2 regions of the Rhizobium indicum genome follow, and region 1 is predicted to be linked to the other one. Evidence: predicted binding sites of a transcription regulator. Region 1 holds the regulator's gene; the other holds the start of a gene.

Region 1 (7,984 bases):
TCGTTGAGCGTACTTCGGGTGCCATCATTGTCCTGCTCCTGTTCCTGATCGTCATGAACATGGGCGCCATCCTCTTGCGTCGTCGCTTCGAGCGCCGCTGGTAAACGGAGTTACACATCATGAACATGTTGACGGAAGCTGCAGTTGAAAAGGCGCTGGATCACAAGATGAGCAACGTCCCGTATAAGATGATCGGAAAGGATGTCTCGGTTTACTACGGCGAGAAGCGCGCGCTTTTCGATGTGAACCTGAACGTCCGCGAAAACACCGTAACCGCCCTGATCGGCCCGTCCGGCTGCGGCAAGTCGACCTTCCTGCGGTGCCTCAACCGCATGAACGACACGATCGACGGCTGCCGCGTCACCGGCAAGATCACCCTCGACACCGACGATGTCTATGATCCCGATATCGACGTCGTCGAACTTCGCGCCCGCGTCGGCATGGTCTTCCAGAAGCCGAACCCGTTCCCGAAGACGATCTACGAAAACGTCTCCTACGGCCCGCGCATCCATGGCCTTGCCAAGTCGAAGGCCGACCTCGATCAGATCGTCGAGACCAGCCTGCAGCGCGCCGGTCTCTGGAACGAGGTCAAGGACCGCGTGCATGAATCTGGCACCGGCCTGTCCGGCGGCCAGCAGCAGCGCCTTTGCATTGCGCGTGCCGTCGCCGTCAGCCCGGAAGTCATCCTGATGGACGAGCCCTGCTCGGCGCTCGACCCGATCGCCACCGCCAAGGTCGAGGAGCTGATCCACGAGCTGCGCGAGAACTATACGATCGTCATCGTTACCCACTCCATGCAGCAGGCCGCGCGTGTCTCGCAGCGCACCGCCATGTTCCACCTCGGCAACCTCGTCGAGGAGAACGACACCGACAAGATGTTCACCAATCCCGACGATCCGCGCACCCAGGACTACATCATGGGTCGCTTCGGTTGATTTTGGCGACACCAAGCCTTCCCGTTATTCGAGGATAAAGCCCCATGGCATCGACACATATTTTTTCTGCCTACGATGATGATCTGAAGTTCCTGTCCAGGCGGATTTCCGAAATGGGCGGCCTGGCCGAGCAGATGGTCGGCGAATCCGTGCGCGCCCTCGTCAACGGCGATACGGCGCTGGCGCAGAAGGTCATCTCGGACGATGTGATCCTCGATCACGCCGAACGCGAAATCGGCGACAAGGCGATCGTCACGATCGCCCGCCGTCAGCCGATGGCCTCGGACCTGCGTGAAATCATGGGTTCGATCCGCATCGCCGCCGATCTCGAACGCGTCGGCGACCTCGGCAAGAACACCGCCAAGCGCGTCATCGCCGTCCAAAGCACCGGCGTTCCCCGCAAGCTTGCCCGCGGCCTCGAGCATCTGTCCGAGCTGGCGCTCGTCCAGCTCAAGGAAGTGCTCGATGTCTACACCAATCGTTCAGCCGACAAGGCGAATGCGATCCGTGAACGCGACAACGAGATCGACGCGATGTACACCTCGCTGTTCCGCGAACTCCTGACCTACATGATGGAAGATCCGCGCAACATCACCAGCTGCACGCATCTTCTCTTCTGCGCCAAGAACATCGAGCGCATCGGCGACCATGCCACCAACATCGCCGAGACGATCTTTTACATGGCGACAGGCGCGCAGCCGGAAGGTGATCGTCCGAAGGATGACAGCGCCAACACCGTCGGCGCGGTCACCGAATAACCGCCCGCACAGTCAATTGCGTGCGCGCCCGTCCGGGCGCGCAAAGAGGTCGCAGCCAATTTTTGAATTTGCGCAGGATGCACTGCTTAAATCACCCTGGTTTAAGGATCATGCGCGAGGAGACCGACACGCATGATCCCGAGAGTTGCAGTTGTTGAAGACGAGGAAGCCCTCAGCGTGCTTCTTCGCTACAATCTCGAAGCGGAAGGCTTCGAGGTCGATACCATCCTTCGTGGCGACGAAGCCGAAATGCGGCTCCAGGAGCGCACGCCCGATCTTCTCATCCTCGATTGGATGCTGCCGGGTGTCTCCGGCATCGAGCTCTGCCGGCGCCTGCGCATGCGGCCGGAGACCGAGCGCCTGCCAATCATCATGCTGACGGCGCGCGGCGAAGAGAGCGAGCGCGTCCGCGGGCTGTCGACGGGCGCCGACGATTATGTCGTCAAGCCCTTCTCGACCCCCGAGCTCGTTGCCCGCGTCAAGGCGATGCTACGTCGCGCCCGCCCCGAGGTGCTGTCGACGGTGCTGAAGTGCGGCGATATCGAGCTCGACCGCGAGACCCATCGCGTCCATCGCAAGACCCGCGAAGTCCGCCTTGGCCCCACCGAATTCCGCCTCCTGGAATTCCTGATGTCGTCGCCGGGCCGGGTCTTCTCCCGCTCGCAGCTTCTCGACGGCGTCTGGGGCCACGATATCTATGTCGACGAGCGCACCGTCGACGTCCATGTCGGCCGCCTGCGCAAGGCGCTGAATTTCTCCAACATGCAGGACGTCATCCGCACCGTCCGCGGCGCCGGTTATTCGATGGAAGCCTGAGGGCTTCCATCTGAGCCTGCTGACAAAGCCGCTCGCGCGAATGTCCTAACCTGCCAGGGTTAAGCCACTCGTCTCGCCCCGTCCCCGTAAAAGGGGCAAGGGACGTGCCCTGCGAAAGGGTTGGTGGGGACGGAGAGGGTTGCGGCACAATCTCTTCTCCCCTCGGGGAGAAGGTGCCGGCAGGCGGATGAGGGGGCCACACGGCACACTCTTTCCGTGATAACCTATCCCACATGCCGAATGGCTGCGCCCTGACCACGATCGAAACGACGCCAACGCGGTCGAAACCCGCATGGCGTTGTAAGAAAGACCGGCTTCCCTGGCCCCCTCATCCGCCCTACGGGCACCTTCTCCCCGAGGGGAGAAGAGGGAATCGAGATGTTGCGGCATGTCACTTCGCCCCTTGAGAACCGAAGGAAAGGTCGAGACCCATGGCTCGACCCTGGTAGGTGGCGGCAGCCGGATGAGGGCAAGTCGGCGTTCTCAACGAACTGAACACCCAAGCGCTCCCATCCGCGCATAAAAAAACGGGCCAATCGGCCCGTTTTCTGCATTCTAGCAATGGTCAGCCCGCTCAGCTGGCCCGCGCTGCCGCCCGGCGGCGTTCGTTGACCGGCTGGTAGGCAAGCTTCTGGTGATAGCTGCAATAGGGCGAATTGTCGGGGGACTCGCAGCCGCAGAAATGGAAGTCGTCCTTCAGCGGATCGCCGACCGGCCACTTGCAGGTGCGCTCGGTCAGTTCCGTCAGGCCGAGGCGGCGCGAAATCGGCACCACCACATTGCCTCTTGGCACGTATTCCATTTCCTCGATCGTTTCGATCTCGATCTCGATCTCTTCCTTCAGCATCGTCGCGCCCTGCTGGCGGGTAACGGTGCGGGTGGTGATGCGAGAGGCGAAGTTCGGCGCGCGCGGCGCCGATGTATTGCGCTTCGGCGTTCGCGCCGCGGTGTTGGTGCCGCCGGCCTTGGCACGGCCGGGAAGGCACAGCCGGTGCACTTTGCCGATGACCGCGTTTCTGCTGACCCCGCCAAGCTGCGCAGCGATCTGGCTGGCGCTCAGTCCTTCGGCCCAAAGTTTCTTGAGTTTCTCGACCCGCTCGTCTGTCCAGTTCATGCCCTGTCTCCACCTTTTGCGTTGGTGATGGCAGAATCCCTCACCGTTGTCCCGGGAGCTCCGAAACAAGAAACGCTTGATCAATTTTGGTGACTAGTTCCGCCGCATGCAGTCTAGTAATTGATCTTTAACCTAGTGTGAGCCTGACTCCGTGACAAGAGTCGCATGAATCCGGATGAATCGAATTCGTAGTTTTCCCCAACTTGCTGCCCCTGCGTGTCATTTCTGCAATAATGCCTGTTGAAGACTGAAAATGCCGCTGTACACCTGTGCTGCATACGCTAAGGGCGCCGTTTTGTTGACATTGCAGCGCGAAAAGGAAATAGTGCCACTCGCCGCCGCAAGGCGGCATTTTTGATTTTTCGGGCCTGGTTTCCTTAGCCGGAGTCATTGCCCGGCAACTTTGATGGAGATCGCGCCATGGCTGAAGCCGCGCCGCTTTATGACACCTATTCTCGTGCCCCGCTGCGGTTCGAGCGAGGCGAGGGCGTATGGCTGATCACCGAAACTGGCGAGCGATATCTCGATTTCGGCGCCGGCGTCGCCGTCACCTCCGTCGGCCACAGCAATCCGCATGTGGTCGGCGCGCTGAAGGAGCAGGCCGACAAGGTCTGGCACCTGTCGAACATCTACGAGATCCCCGGACAGGAGCGTCTGGCAAAACGCCTGACGGACGCCACCTTCGCCGACAAGGTGTTCTTCACCAACTCGGGTGCCGAGGCGCTCGAATGCGCGATCAAGACGGCGCGTCGCTATCAGTTTTCCAAGGGCCATCCCGAGCGCTTCCATATCATCACCTTCGAAGGCGCCTTCCACGGACGGACGCTGGCGACGATCGCCGCCGGCGGCCAGGAGAAATATCTCGAAGGCTTCGGCCCCAAGGCGCCGGGTTTCGATCAGGTGGCTTTCGGCGATATCGAAGCGGTCCGCGCCGCGATTACCGATGCCACGGCTGGCATCCTCATCGAGCCGGTGCAGGGCGAGGGCGGCGTTCGCCCCGCCACGCCTGAGTTCATGAAGGCGCTTCGCCAGCTCTGCGACGACAACGGCCTGCTGTTGATCCTCGACGAGGTCCAGACCGGCGTCGGCCGCACCGGCAAGCTCTTCGCCCATGAATGGTCGGGCATCACACCCGATATCATGGCTGTCGCCAAGGGCATCGGCGGCGGTTTCCCGCTCGGCGCCTGCCTCGCAACGGCCGAGGCCGCCTCCGGCATGAAGGCCGGCACCCATGGCTCGACCTATGGCGGCAATCCGCTTGCCATGGCCGTCGGCAGCGCCGTGCTCGACATCATCCTTGCCGATGGCTTCCTCCAGCAGGTGCGCGACGTCGCACTTGTCTTCCGCCAGGGCCTAGCCTCGCTGAAGGATCGTTATCCCGATGTGATCGAGGATATCAGGGGCGAGGGGCTGTTGCTCGGCATCAAGGCTGCCGTTCCCTCAGCCGAGCTGCTGCAGGCAATCCGCGCCGCCCATCTGCTCGGCGTGCCTGCCGGCGATAATGTCATCCGCCTTCTTCCGCCGCTCGTCGTCACCGCCGAGGAAGCCCGCGAGGGTCTTGCCCGCGTCGAACGCGCCGCCGAGAGCATTCGCGCCTCCAAGGTCAAGAAGACGGCTTGAAGAGATTGCCGCCTTCGGGCGCAGCACAGGTAAGAAGACGATATGAGCCCTAAACATTTCCTCGATCTTTCGGCGGTCACATCAGCCGATCTCAGAACCATCATGAACGATGCGCTCACCCGCAAGCAGGCCTTCAAGGCAGGTCTGGGCGACAAGCCGCTCGCCGGCAAGATGCTGGCGATGATCTTCGAAAAGCCCTCGACGCGCACCCGCGTCTCCTTCGACGTCGGCATGCGCCAGCTCGGCGGCGAAACGCTGTTCCTGTCCGGCACCGAGATGCAGCTCGGTCGCGCCGAGACGATCGGCGACACCGCCAAGGTGCTGTCGCGTTATGTCGATGCGATCATGATCCGCACCACCGAGCATTCCAGGCTGGTCGAGCTGGCCCAGCATGCGACCGTGCCTGTGATCAATGCGCTGACGGATGACACCCATCCCTGCCAGATCATGGCCGATATCATGACCTTCGAAGAGCATCGCGGCCCGATCAAGGGCAAGACCATCGCCTGGACCGGCGACGGCAACAATGTGCTGCATTCGCTGGTCGAGGGTGCCGCGCGCTTCGGCTATCGCATGAACATGGCCGTGCCTCTTGGCTCGGAGCCCAAGGATCACTATCTGAACTGGGCCCGCAATGAGGGCGCCGAAATCATGCTCTGCCATGATGCCGACCGTGCGGTCGCCGGCGTCGATTGCGTGGTGACCGATACCTGGGTCTCCATGAATCAGGAACATCGGGCCCGGGGTCACAATGTCTTCCAGCCTTATCAGGTCAACGCGGCCTTGATGGCCAAAGCCGGCAATGATGCATTGTTCATGCATTGCCTGCCCGCTCATCGCGGTGAGGAAGTGACGGACGAAGTGATCGACGGTCCGCAATCCGTGGTCTTCGATGAGGCGGAAAACCGTCTTCATGCGCAGAAGTCGATTCTTGCTTGGTGCCTGGGCGCGATCTGAACCATAATCGGACGTCGCGAGAGACAGACTCGCGACCGCGTGAGCGAAGGGCACGCTGGCCCATCGCTCTGAAACTAGGAGTGAAAAGCCATGGCAGAAGCTGCAGCCGCCCTCGGCCAGTTTGATTTCGCCGGCGATGACCATGTCGTCCCCTTCCAGGTGGAGGGGCTGGATGTGCGCGGCCGCGCCGTCCAGCTCGGCCCGATGCTCGATGCGATCCTCGAGCGTCATCATTATCCCGCACCCGTTGCCCGGCTGCTTGCCGAAGTCGTCGTGCTGACGGTGCTGCTCGGCACCTCGCTGAAGTTCGACGGCAAGTTCACGGTGCAGACCAAGGGCGATGGCCCGGTCGATCTTCTCGTCGCCGATTTCTCGACGCCGGAAAATGTCCGCGCCTATGCCCGTTTCGATCAGGCGCTGCTCAACAAGGCGATCGAGTCGGGTGAAACCGAGCCGGAGCAACTGCTCGGCAAGGGCGTGCTCGCCTTCACCATCGACCAGGGCAAGTTCAGCCAGCCTTACCAGGGCATCGTTCCGCTCGACGGCACCACGCTGGAAGAAATTGCCGGCGTCTATTTCCGCCAGTCGGAGCAGATCCCGACGCGCGTGCGCCTCGCCGCGGCCGAACTCTTCGACCGTGACGATACGGGCAAGCCACGCCATCGCTGGCGGGCCGGCGGCCTCGTCGCCCAGTTCCTGCCGGAAGCGCCGGAGCGCATGCGCCAGCCGGATCTCCACGGCGGCGACGGCGATACCGGCAGCCGCCCGCATGGCGAGGACGATGCCTGGCTCGAAGCGCGTTCGCTGGTCGAGACCATCGACGCCGATGAACTGACCGATCCGCTTGTCGGCACCGAGCGGCTGCTGTTCCGCCTGTTCCACGAGCGCGGCGTTCGCGTCTACGAACCGCGCGCCGTCTTCGACCGCTGCAGCTGCTCGCGCGACAAGATTAAAGGCGTGCTGAAGGGTTTTTCGGCCGAAGAGATCGAGGCCAGCCAGGAAAACGGCGAAATCGCCGTCACCTGCGAATTCTGCTCGACCACCTATCGCTTTGAGCCGGCCGAGCTTCAGCCGGCGGAATAGGCTCAGTTCGCATGGACGGCTGCCCCTCACCCTAACCCTCTCCCCGTAAACGGGGCGAGGGGACGTGCCTTGCGAGAGGTGGGCGAGGAACGGAGAGGTCGGCGGCATGTCCCTTTGCCCCGTTTACGGGTCCGAAGGATGGTGCCGGCAGGCGGAGGAGGGGCGGGCCACGGCAATCTCTTGAGCGGGCACGATCGATTTCGGCGTTACACGTCAGTTAAGCACGCGCAGCAGCCCAGGCGAATCCAGCGAGAAGGCGGGGATGTCGACATCGAACATCTCGCCGTCGTCCGTTTCCATCTGGTAATGGCCGAACATCAACCCTGAGGGCGTGTCGAGCGGGCAGCCGGAGGAATATTCGTAGGTGTCGCCGGGGCTGAGCCGCGGCTGCTCGCCGACGACGCCGGGGCCGGTCACCTCGTCCACCTGGCCGTTCTGGTCCGTGATGTTCCAGTAACGATTGACCAGCCGAACGGCTATGCCGGAATTGTTGCTGATGACAATCCGGTAACCCCAGACATAGCGATCGTCTTCCGGATCGGATTGCTCCTCCAGATAGAACGGCTCGACGACTACTTCGATCTCTCTTGTGAGGGCGCGATACATGCCTTGCACCTTAGTCAAGATATGTTACCCGTATCTTATAAGAGGCCCTGTCCGTCAAGAAACGGAACAATTATCATCGCTGAAATGGCTGTGAT
Region 2 (7,984 bases), 1.7 Mb from region 1:
ATGCCGACCTGCGGCACGTAGAGCGCACCGGCAATACCAGCCATCATCGCCGAGACGACGAAGGTGAAGAGCTTGAAGTGCTCGACGCGGTAACCGAGGAAGCGTGTGCGGCTTTCCGCATCGCGCACGCCGACCAGTACCTTGCCGAACTTCGAGCGCACGATCGCCGAGGCGAGCAGCAGCGATAGAGCAAGGAAGATCGCAGTTGCCGCAAAGAGGACTGCACGCGTGCCGTCAGCCTGGACGTTGAAACCGATAATGTCCTTGAAATCGGTAAGGCCGTTATTGCCGCCGAAGCCCATGTCGTTGCGGAAGAAGGCCAGTAGCAGCGCGTAGGTCATCGCCTGGGTGATGATCGAGAGATAGACGCCGTTGACGCGTGAGCGGAAGGCAAACCAGCCGAAGACGAAGGCCAGCAGGCCGGGCACGACGAGCACCATCAGCGCCGCAAACCAGAAATGGTTGAAGCCGTACCAGAACCAGGGCAAATCCTTCCAGTTCAGAAACACCATGAAGTCGGGCAGAACAGGGTCTCCATAGCTGCCACGCGTGCCGATCTGGCGCATCAGATACATGCCCATCGCATAGCCGCCGAGCGCAAAGAAGGCACCGTGGCCGAGCGAGAGGATGCCGCAGAAGCCCCAGACGAGATCGAGCGCCAGCGCCAGCAGCGCATAGGTCAGATACTTGCCGAACAGCGACATGATATAAGTCGGCACGTGCAGCGGATTGGTCGGCCCCGTCATCAGGTTCAGGACCGGCACAAGGACGGCGACCAGAAGCAGGAGGGCGATGGCAATGACGATCTTGCGATCGAGTGATCGGAGAAGGAAGGCCGTTATCATGCTTCCACCGCCCTTCCTTTGAGTGCGAAGAGCCCGCGGGGACGCTTCTGGATGAAGAGAATGATGAGGACGAGCACCAGGATCTTGCCGAGCACGGCGCCGGCGAAGGGCTCGAGGAACTTGTTGACGACGCCGAGCGACAGTGCACCGACCAGTGTACCCCAGAGATTGCCGACACCGCCGAAGACGACGACCATGAAGCTGTCGATGATGTAGGATTGACCGAGGTTCGGCGAGACATTGTCGATCTGGCTGAGCGCCACGCCGGCGATGCCGGCAATGCCCGAGCCGAGCGCGAAGGTGAAGGCATCGACCCAGCCGGTGCGGATGCCCATCGACGACGCCATGCGCCGGTTCTGCGTAACGGCACGCATCTGCAGGCCGAAGGCGGACCGCTTGAGCAGCAGGAGCAGCGCCACAAAGACCACCATCGAAAAGACGATGATCCACAGTCGGTTCCAGGTGATGGAGAGCCCGCCGAGATCGAAGACGCCGGACATCCAGGTCGGATTGCGGACCTCGCGGTTGGTCGGGCCGAAGATGCTGCGCACCGCCTGCTGCAGGATGAGCGACACGCCCCAGGTGGCGAGCAGCGTTTCGAGCGGCCGGCCGTAGAGATAGCGGATGACGGCGCGCTCGATCACCAGACCGACGAAGCCGGTAAAGACGAAGGCCGCAGGCACGGCAAAGGCCAGCGAATAATCGGCAAGTTCAGGAAAGGCGGAGGTAATGTATTCCTGCACCACATAGGTGGTGTAGGCGCCGATCATCACCATTTCGCCATGCGCCATGTTGATGACGCCCATGACGCCGAAGGTGATGGCAAGGCCGATCGCGGCAAGCAGCAGTACCGAGCCGAGAGACAATCCGTACCAGATGTTCTGGACGATATCCCACAGCGCCAGGCTGCGATTGATGGAGCTGATATCCGCCTGGATCGCCGGCTTCAGGTCGTCCGGCGCGGTTTCGAGTGTGGTCGTGAGGATGGTCAGCGCATCGCGATTGCCGCGCGCCGCGATCGTATCGATCGCAGCCTTCTTGTCTTCGACGCTCGCATCCGTCTTGAGCAGCAGCACTGCGCGCGCCGCTTCCATCGTATTCTTGATCTCAGCGTCTTTTTCGGCCGCAAGCGCCGTGTTCAGCAGGTCGAGATTGTCGGGATCGGCATCTTTCAGAAGGCCCTGCGCCGCGGCAAGTCGCGCGGAACGGTCCGGGCTCATCAGCGTCAGCTGGCTCGTGGCGGCGCCGATGACGCCGCGTAGCGCGTTGTTGATCTTGACCTTCGTCATCAGATCCGGATCGACATCGGCAGCGGCTTCGCCGGTGATCGGATCGGAATAGGTTGGTTCGTCATCGGTACCACCCTGGAGGAGAACCGGGCCGCCATCTGAATTGACGTAGAGAAGGCCGTCGCTCAACTGCTGCAGGATCTGGCTGACATGCTGGTCCTTGGAAGCGACCAGCGCCTTGATGGCCACTTCGCGTTCCGGGAAATCGCCGACGCCGAGCGCGTCGATGAGCACGTGGATATCGTCCTGGGCCTGGACTTCGCTCGAGATCATCACGCCCGAAAATGTCAGGCAAACCGTGATGAGGAAAATCTTTATGGCGCGATACATCGGCTTTCTCGCCCTTGATAGTGTTGGCCTCGCGGCGCAATCGCTGGGACGGAGCTTCCGCCCGGGATCAAACCCGGACGGAAGCCTTCATGCAATCATCGGATCGAGGCGTGCTCAGGAGCCCTTGCCACCGCACTTGCCCGTAGCGACGTTGAAGTTGCCGCAGGACATCGGCTTGCGCCAATCGGAGATCAGATCCTTGGAGTCAGGCAGGAAATCTGACCATTCGTCGCCGACGACGGCAGGTGTCTGCTGGACGATTTCGAACTGGCCGTCGGCCTGGATTTCACCGATCAGCACCGGCTTGGTGATGTGGTGGTTCGGCATCACGGTCGCATAACCGCCGGAGAGGTTCGGAACGCTAACGCCGATGATGGTGTCGAGAACCTTGTCGGTATCGGTCGTGCCGGCAGCCTGGACGGCCTTAACCCATGCGTTGAAGCCGATATACGCAGCTTCCATCGGGTCGTTCGTCACGCGCTTGTCGTTCTTGGTGAAAGCGTGCCAGTCCTTGATGAACTTCTTGTTGGCCGAGCTTTCGACCGATTCGAAGTAGTTCCAGGCAGCGAGATGGCCGACGAGCGGCTTGGTGTCGAGGCCGGCAAGCTCTTCTTCGCCAACCGAGAAGGCGACGACGGGGATGTCGGTTGCCTTGATGCCCTTGTTACCCAGTTCCTTGTAGAACGGAACGTTGGCATCGCCGTTGATCGTAGAGACGACGGCGGTCTTCTTGCCAGCCGAACCGAATTCCTTGATCTTGGAAACTTCGGTCTGCCAATCGGAGAAGCCGAACGGCGTGTAGTTGGTCATGATGTCTTCTTTCGGAATACCCTTCGAAATCAGGTATGCCTCGAGAATCTTGTTGGTCGTGCGCGGATAGACGTAGTCCGTACCTTCGAGAACGAAGCGCTTGACGCCTTCTTTTTCCATCAGGTAGTCGACAGCAGGAATAGCCTGCTGGTTCGGAGCAGCACCGGTGTAGAAGATGTTGCGCGAGGACTCTTCGCCTTCATACTGGACCGGGTAGAAGAGGATCGAGTTGGTCTCTTCGAAAACCGGCAGAACGGACTTGCGCGACGAGGACGTCCAGCAACCGAATACGGCGGCAACCTTGTCCTTCTGGATCAGCTCACGTGCCTTTTCGGCAAACAGCGGCCAGTCGGAAGCCGGGTCGACGACGACGGCCTCGAGCTTCTTGCCGAGAAGGCCGCCCTTCTTGTTCTGCTCGTCGATGAGCATCAGCATGGCGTCCTTGAGCGTGGTCTCGGAGATGGCCATGGTGCCGGAGAGCGAGTGCAGAATGCCGACCTTGATCGTATCATCGGCGGCAACCGCACCGCTGAAGGCAGCCGAGGCCGCCATGACGGCGCCGAGTGCAGCGCCCGCAATAGTAGTTCTGAGATTCATCTGGTTGAGCCCCTCTTCTTGTTCCGCAACAGGCCGGAAACGGAGATTAACTGTTGCTTAAGGGACTATCGGGTGCTGCAGCGCGAAAACACATACGTCGATTGACGTAGGCGCGGGGGTCAAACAGGCAGGCCAGAGAAGGAAGGGCATCCCTGCAGCAGGATGCCCCGTGTCGATGGCGGAAATTATCCGTCGATCGTTAAAGTGACTGACGTCGGGCCGTAGGAGAGGCTCGCCTTGTGGCCGGAGACCGTGACCTTGCCGAAGGTGCCGGTCACGGCACTCGCCTTCAGGATTTCGATCTTGGTTCCGGGCGTCGGGGCATAACCATCGGCAAGCGTCACCTCGAGGTCGCCGGCCAGCGCCGCCTTGCCCTCGACGACCAGCGTGCCCGCGCCGTTTTCGCCCAGCGCCGGCTTCGTCGTGGCATTGGCGAACTGCTGATAATCACCACTCACGGTCAACGGTTTTTCGGCCGCCAGAACGAGCGAACCACCGTTAACCGTCAGCCCGCCGGTACCGAAGGCCGAGGGTGAGCCGGCCACCAGCGCGCCCTCTTCCAGAACGGTGCCACCGGCATAGCTGTTTGCGCCTGACAGCCCGAGGATGCCTTGGCCGCGCTTCACCAGCCTGCCCTTGCCAGTGATGTCGTTCCGCCAGGTATCGATCGAATTGAAGCCGCCCTTTGCCGCGTCCATCGTCACGGTCACGTCCTGTTCGAACGCACCGTAACCGTCGGCGGCGGCAAACAGATTAAGACGGCCGTAACCTTCCGCATCGTCAAGGAGCGGGTAGCCGGAGGCGATCTCCGTCGTCTTCAACACGGCGCGGCGCTGCTCGCCGTCCAGATAGGGCAGACGCGTTTCGAGAAGCGCTTCAGCGCCCTGCGGCACGCGCGCCGGCTGATCGGTCGCATGGATCGTCGGCAGGCCATAGCTCAGGCGCTGCAGCACGTAGGTGCGATTGGCGTCATGATCGGCGAAACGGTCTGTAGCCAGCGGTGCCGCCTGGGCGGCAACCTCGAGCGCGCCCGCATCCGCAACGCCTGATTTGGCGACGAGCCATGACTGCGCTTGGGCGTAGGCATCGCTCTTCAGCGCGGCATTGTCGGCCTTGTTCAGATTGTAAACGACCGTGGCCGTTCCGAGCATCCGACCGCCCATCACGTCGAGAGGAGAATGCATGCCGGCGAGGATGCGGTCTTCACCCAGCTCGCTGGCGCGCGTGATCATTTCCTGAAAGCGCTGCGGCACGAGATACGCCATGGCGAGCGCATCCCGCCAGGCTTCCGCCGTATGCCCGCTCGGGAAACCGCCGTCCTCGACCGGCTTGCCGCTCTTGGCGGGCTGCAGCGTCGGCACCACCGACACGTCCTGGCTCCAGCGGTAGGGACGGCCATATTTGAAATAGCGCTTGGCAGGCTCCGTCGAGCCGTCACCGCTTGCAGCAATGATGAAGTCGATTGCAAGGCCCATGTCGGGGTTGGCATCGGTCTTGTTTTCCGCGTCCGGCTTGCTGCCGGCACCGCGATTGTTGCCCTTGTCGTCATATTTGACCGTCGTCGCGTCGGCCGCCACCTCGGTGATCGTAGTGGTCTGCTTGGAGCCGGCCTTCCAGGCATCCGTCAGCGGACCGAGGCCATCGACGATGCTGGCATTCTTGCCCCGCCGATCATCGAGATAGGCAGCGACCGCCTGATCGGCCGTCCGCGCCCGTGTCGCATTGACGACATAGCCGATGTTGGCGTCATGGACGGCCTGGTTGACGATATGGCCGTCGGTCTTGCTGGCGGGAATACCATCCCAATCCGTCTTGGTGACCGCCGGGCAATTATCCTTGGCCGGGGCTTCGACACCCGCATCGACGAAAGGCGTGCGCGGGGTCCAGATTTCGAGGAAGCCGGAGAGGAGGTGAACGGCGGCGTTGGTGTCCACCGTCGAGAAGCAGGCGTCACCGCGCTTGTTGGTGTTTCCGGCTTCCGCATAAGCAGCTTTCGCCACTGTTACCTGCTCGGCGCTGGCAAGCGATGGCACGATCGAAAGAAGGCAGACGAGGGCAGTGCTCAGACGGCAAAGGCTTAAAACAGACATGGTGATACCCGAAATGGTTGAACGAACGCCGGGAGAGTTAGAGTTCTTATGTGACAGTTCAATTGCAAAAATATTGCCATTCTGTGAACCAGCCGGTGCCTGCCTCTTGCCTTTCCCAACCATCCCGCCAAAACTGCCGGAGAGACGATGAGCCCAACCGGAATGCCGGAAAGGAAGACATGGCAGCGCGCCAACGCATCATTCCGGTAAGACGCGAATATAATCGCTGGGTCGCCAACCAGACGCTGGAAGATTACGCGCTGCGCTTCACTGCCAAGAGCGCCCGGCATTTCTCCTCGCAGCGCATCTCGCAGACCGCGATCGGCGCGATCTCCTTCCTGGCGCTGGAGGCGATCGGCGGCGCAATCACCCTCTCCTACGGCACCACCAACGCCTTTTACGCCATCATCGTCGCCTCGATCGCCATGCTGGCGATCGGCCTGCCGATCAGCCGCTACGCCATCCGCCACGGCGTCGACATCGATCTTCTGACGCGTGGCGCGGGCTTCGGCTATATCGGCTCGACCATCACCTCGCTGATCTATGCGAGCTTCACCTTCATGCTGTTTGCGATCGAGGCATCGATCATGTCCGGGGCGCTGGAGCTCACCCTCGGCATCCCGCTCTGGATCGGCTACATCATCAGCGCCGTCATGGTGATCCCGCTGGTGACGCACGGCGTACGGCTGATCAGCAAGTTCCAGCTGATGACCCAGCCCTTCTGGATCGTGCTGAATATCCTGCCCTTCATCTTCATCGCCCTGTTGGACTGGGAAAAATTCGATCTCTGGCGCGCCTTCGCCGGCATCCGCCATGCCTCCGGTCCGCCCGGCACCATCGCCGAATTCGATCTGGTGGAGTTCGGCGCGGCCTCCGCCGTCATCCTGGCGCTGATGTCGCAGATCGGCGAACAGGCCGACTTCCTGCGCTTCCTGCCGCCGGACCCGCAGCGCAAGTGGCGCCACCGCCTGGCGATCTTTCTCGCCGGGCCCGGCTGGGTCATCATCGGCGCGCCGAAGTTGCTTGCCGGCTCCTTCCTGGTCGTGCTGACCTTCACCTCGGGCGTCCCCCTCGATCGCGCCGCCGACCCGGCGCAGATGTATCTGACCGCCTTCGGCTACATGGTCCCCTGGCATAATGGCGCGCTGCTGTTGATGGCCGCCTTCGTCGTCGTCTCGCAGCTGAAGATCAATGTGATGAACGCCTATGCCGGTTCGCTCGCCTGGTCGAACTTCTTCTCGCGGCTGACCCACAGCCATCCCGGCCGCGTCATCTGGCTGGTCTTCAACGTCGCAATCGCCCTGCTTTTGATGGAACTCGGCATCTACCGGCTGCTGGAGGAGACGCTCGGCATCTTCTCGATCATCGCCATGGCCTGGCTCTGCACGATCTCCGCCGATCTCTTCATCAACAAGCCGCTGGGGCTGGCTCCTCCCGGCATCGAGTTCAAGCGTGCCCACCTCTACGACATCAACCCGGTCGGCCTCGGCGCCATGACGCTGTCGGCGACGGTGTCGCTGATTGCCCATTTCGGCGCCTTCGGGGAGATCGCCGCCTCGCTCGCTCCCTATATTACGCTGGTCATTGCGCTGGTCGCCTCGCCTGTCATCGCCTGGGCAACGAAAGGCAAGTTCTATCTCGCCCGCAAGCCGCGCCAGAGCTGGAAGAACCTGGCGAACATCACCTGCTCGGTCTGCGAGCATCCGTTCGAGCCGGAGGACATGGCCTGGTGCCCGGCCTATGCCGCGCCGATCTGCTCGCTCTGCTGCTCGCTCGACAGTCGCTGCCACGACATGTGCAAGCCGGCTGCCCGTTTCAACGCGCAGGTCGGCACCGTCGCCAAGGCGTTGCTGCCGGAAGCCATTCTGGGGAAGCTGGCGACGCGCCTTGGCCGCTACGGCATCGCCGTCGTGCTGGCATTGACCGCCATCGGCGCAATCCTGGCGATGATCGCCCATCAGGTCGCCTCCGCCTCGCCCGAGACGGGTGAGGTCGTCAATCGCACCATCCTCATCGTCTTCTT

Evidence for each region. Region 1 encodes PhoB, which activates phosphate uptake and scavenging genes when phosphate is short. Its sites were predicted from a motif close to TGTCATNNANCTGTCAT; they were not measured.
Region 2: FFM53_RS18305 (acid phosphatase) is a predicted target of PhoB. The motif match lies at 6,012-6,028, and genes of this name have one in related genera.

What each region holds. Positions count from the first base shown of each region.
Region 1 is NZ_CP054021.1:2,104,946-2,112,929, reverse strand. It holds gene pstA (phosphate ABC transporter permease PstA) at 1-104, shown strand, start outside; gene pstB (phosphate ABC transporter ATP-binding protein PstB) at 120-935, shown strand; gene phoU (phosphate signaling complex protein PhoU) at 980-1,693, shown strand; gene phoB (phosphate regulon transcriptional regulator PhoB) at 1,826-2,509, shown strand; gene FFM53_RS10465 (GcrA family cell cycle regulator) at 3,084-3,623, opposite strand; gene FFM53_RS10460 (aspartate aminotransferase family protein) at 4,044-5,243, shown strand; gene argF (ornithine carbamoyltransferase) at 5,286-6,200, shown strand; gene FFM53_RS10450 (Hsp33 family molecular chaperone) at 6,291-7,283, shown strand; gene apaG (Co2+/Mg2+ efflux protein ApaG) at 7,497-7,889, opposite strand.
Region 2 is NZ_CP054021.1:3,781,871-3,789,854, reverse strand. It holds gene urtC (urea ABC transporter permease subunit UrtC) at 1-845, opposite strand, end outside; gene urtB (urea ABC transporter permease subunit UrtB) at 842-2,464, opposite strand; gene urtA (urea ABC transporter substrate-binding protein) at 2,579-3,871, opposite strand; gene FFM53_RS18305 (acid phosphatase) at 4,057-5,961, opposite strand; gene FFM53_RS18300 (hybrid sensor histidine kinase/response regulator) at 6,141-7,984, shown strand, end outside.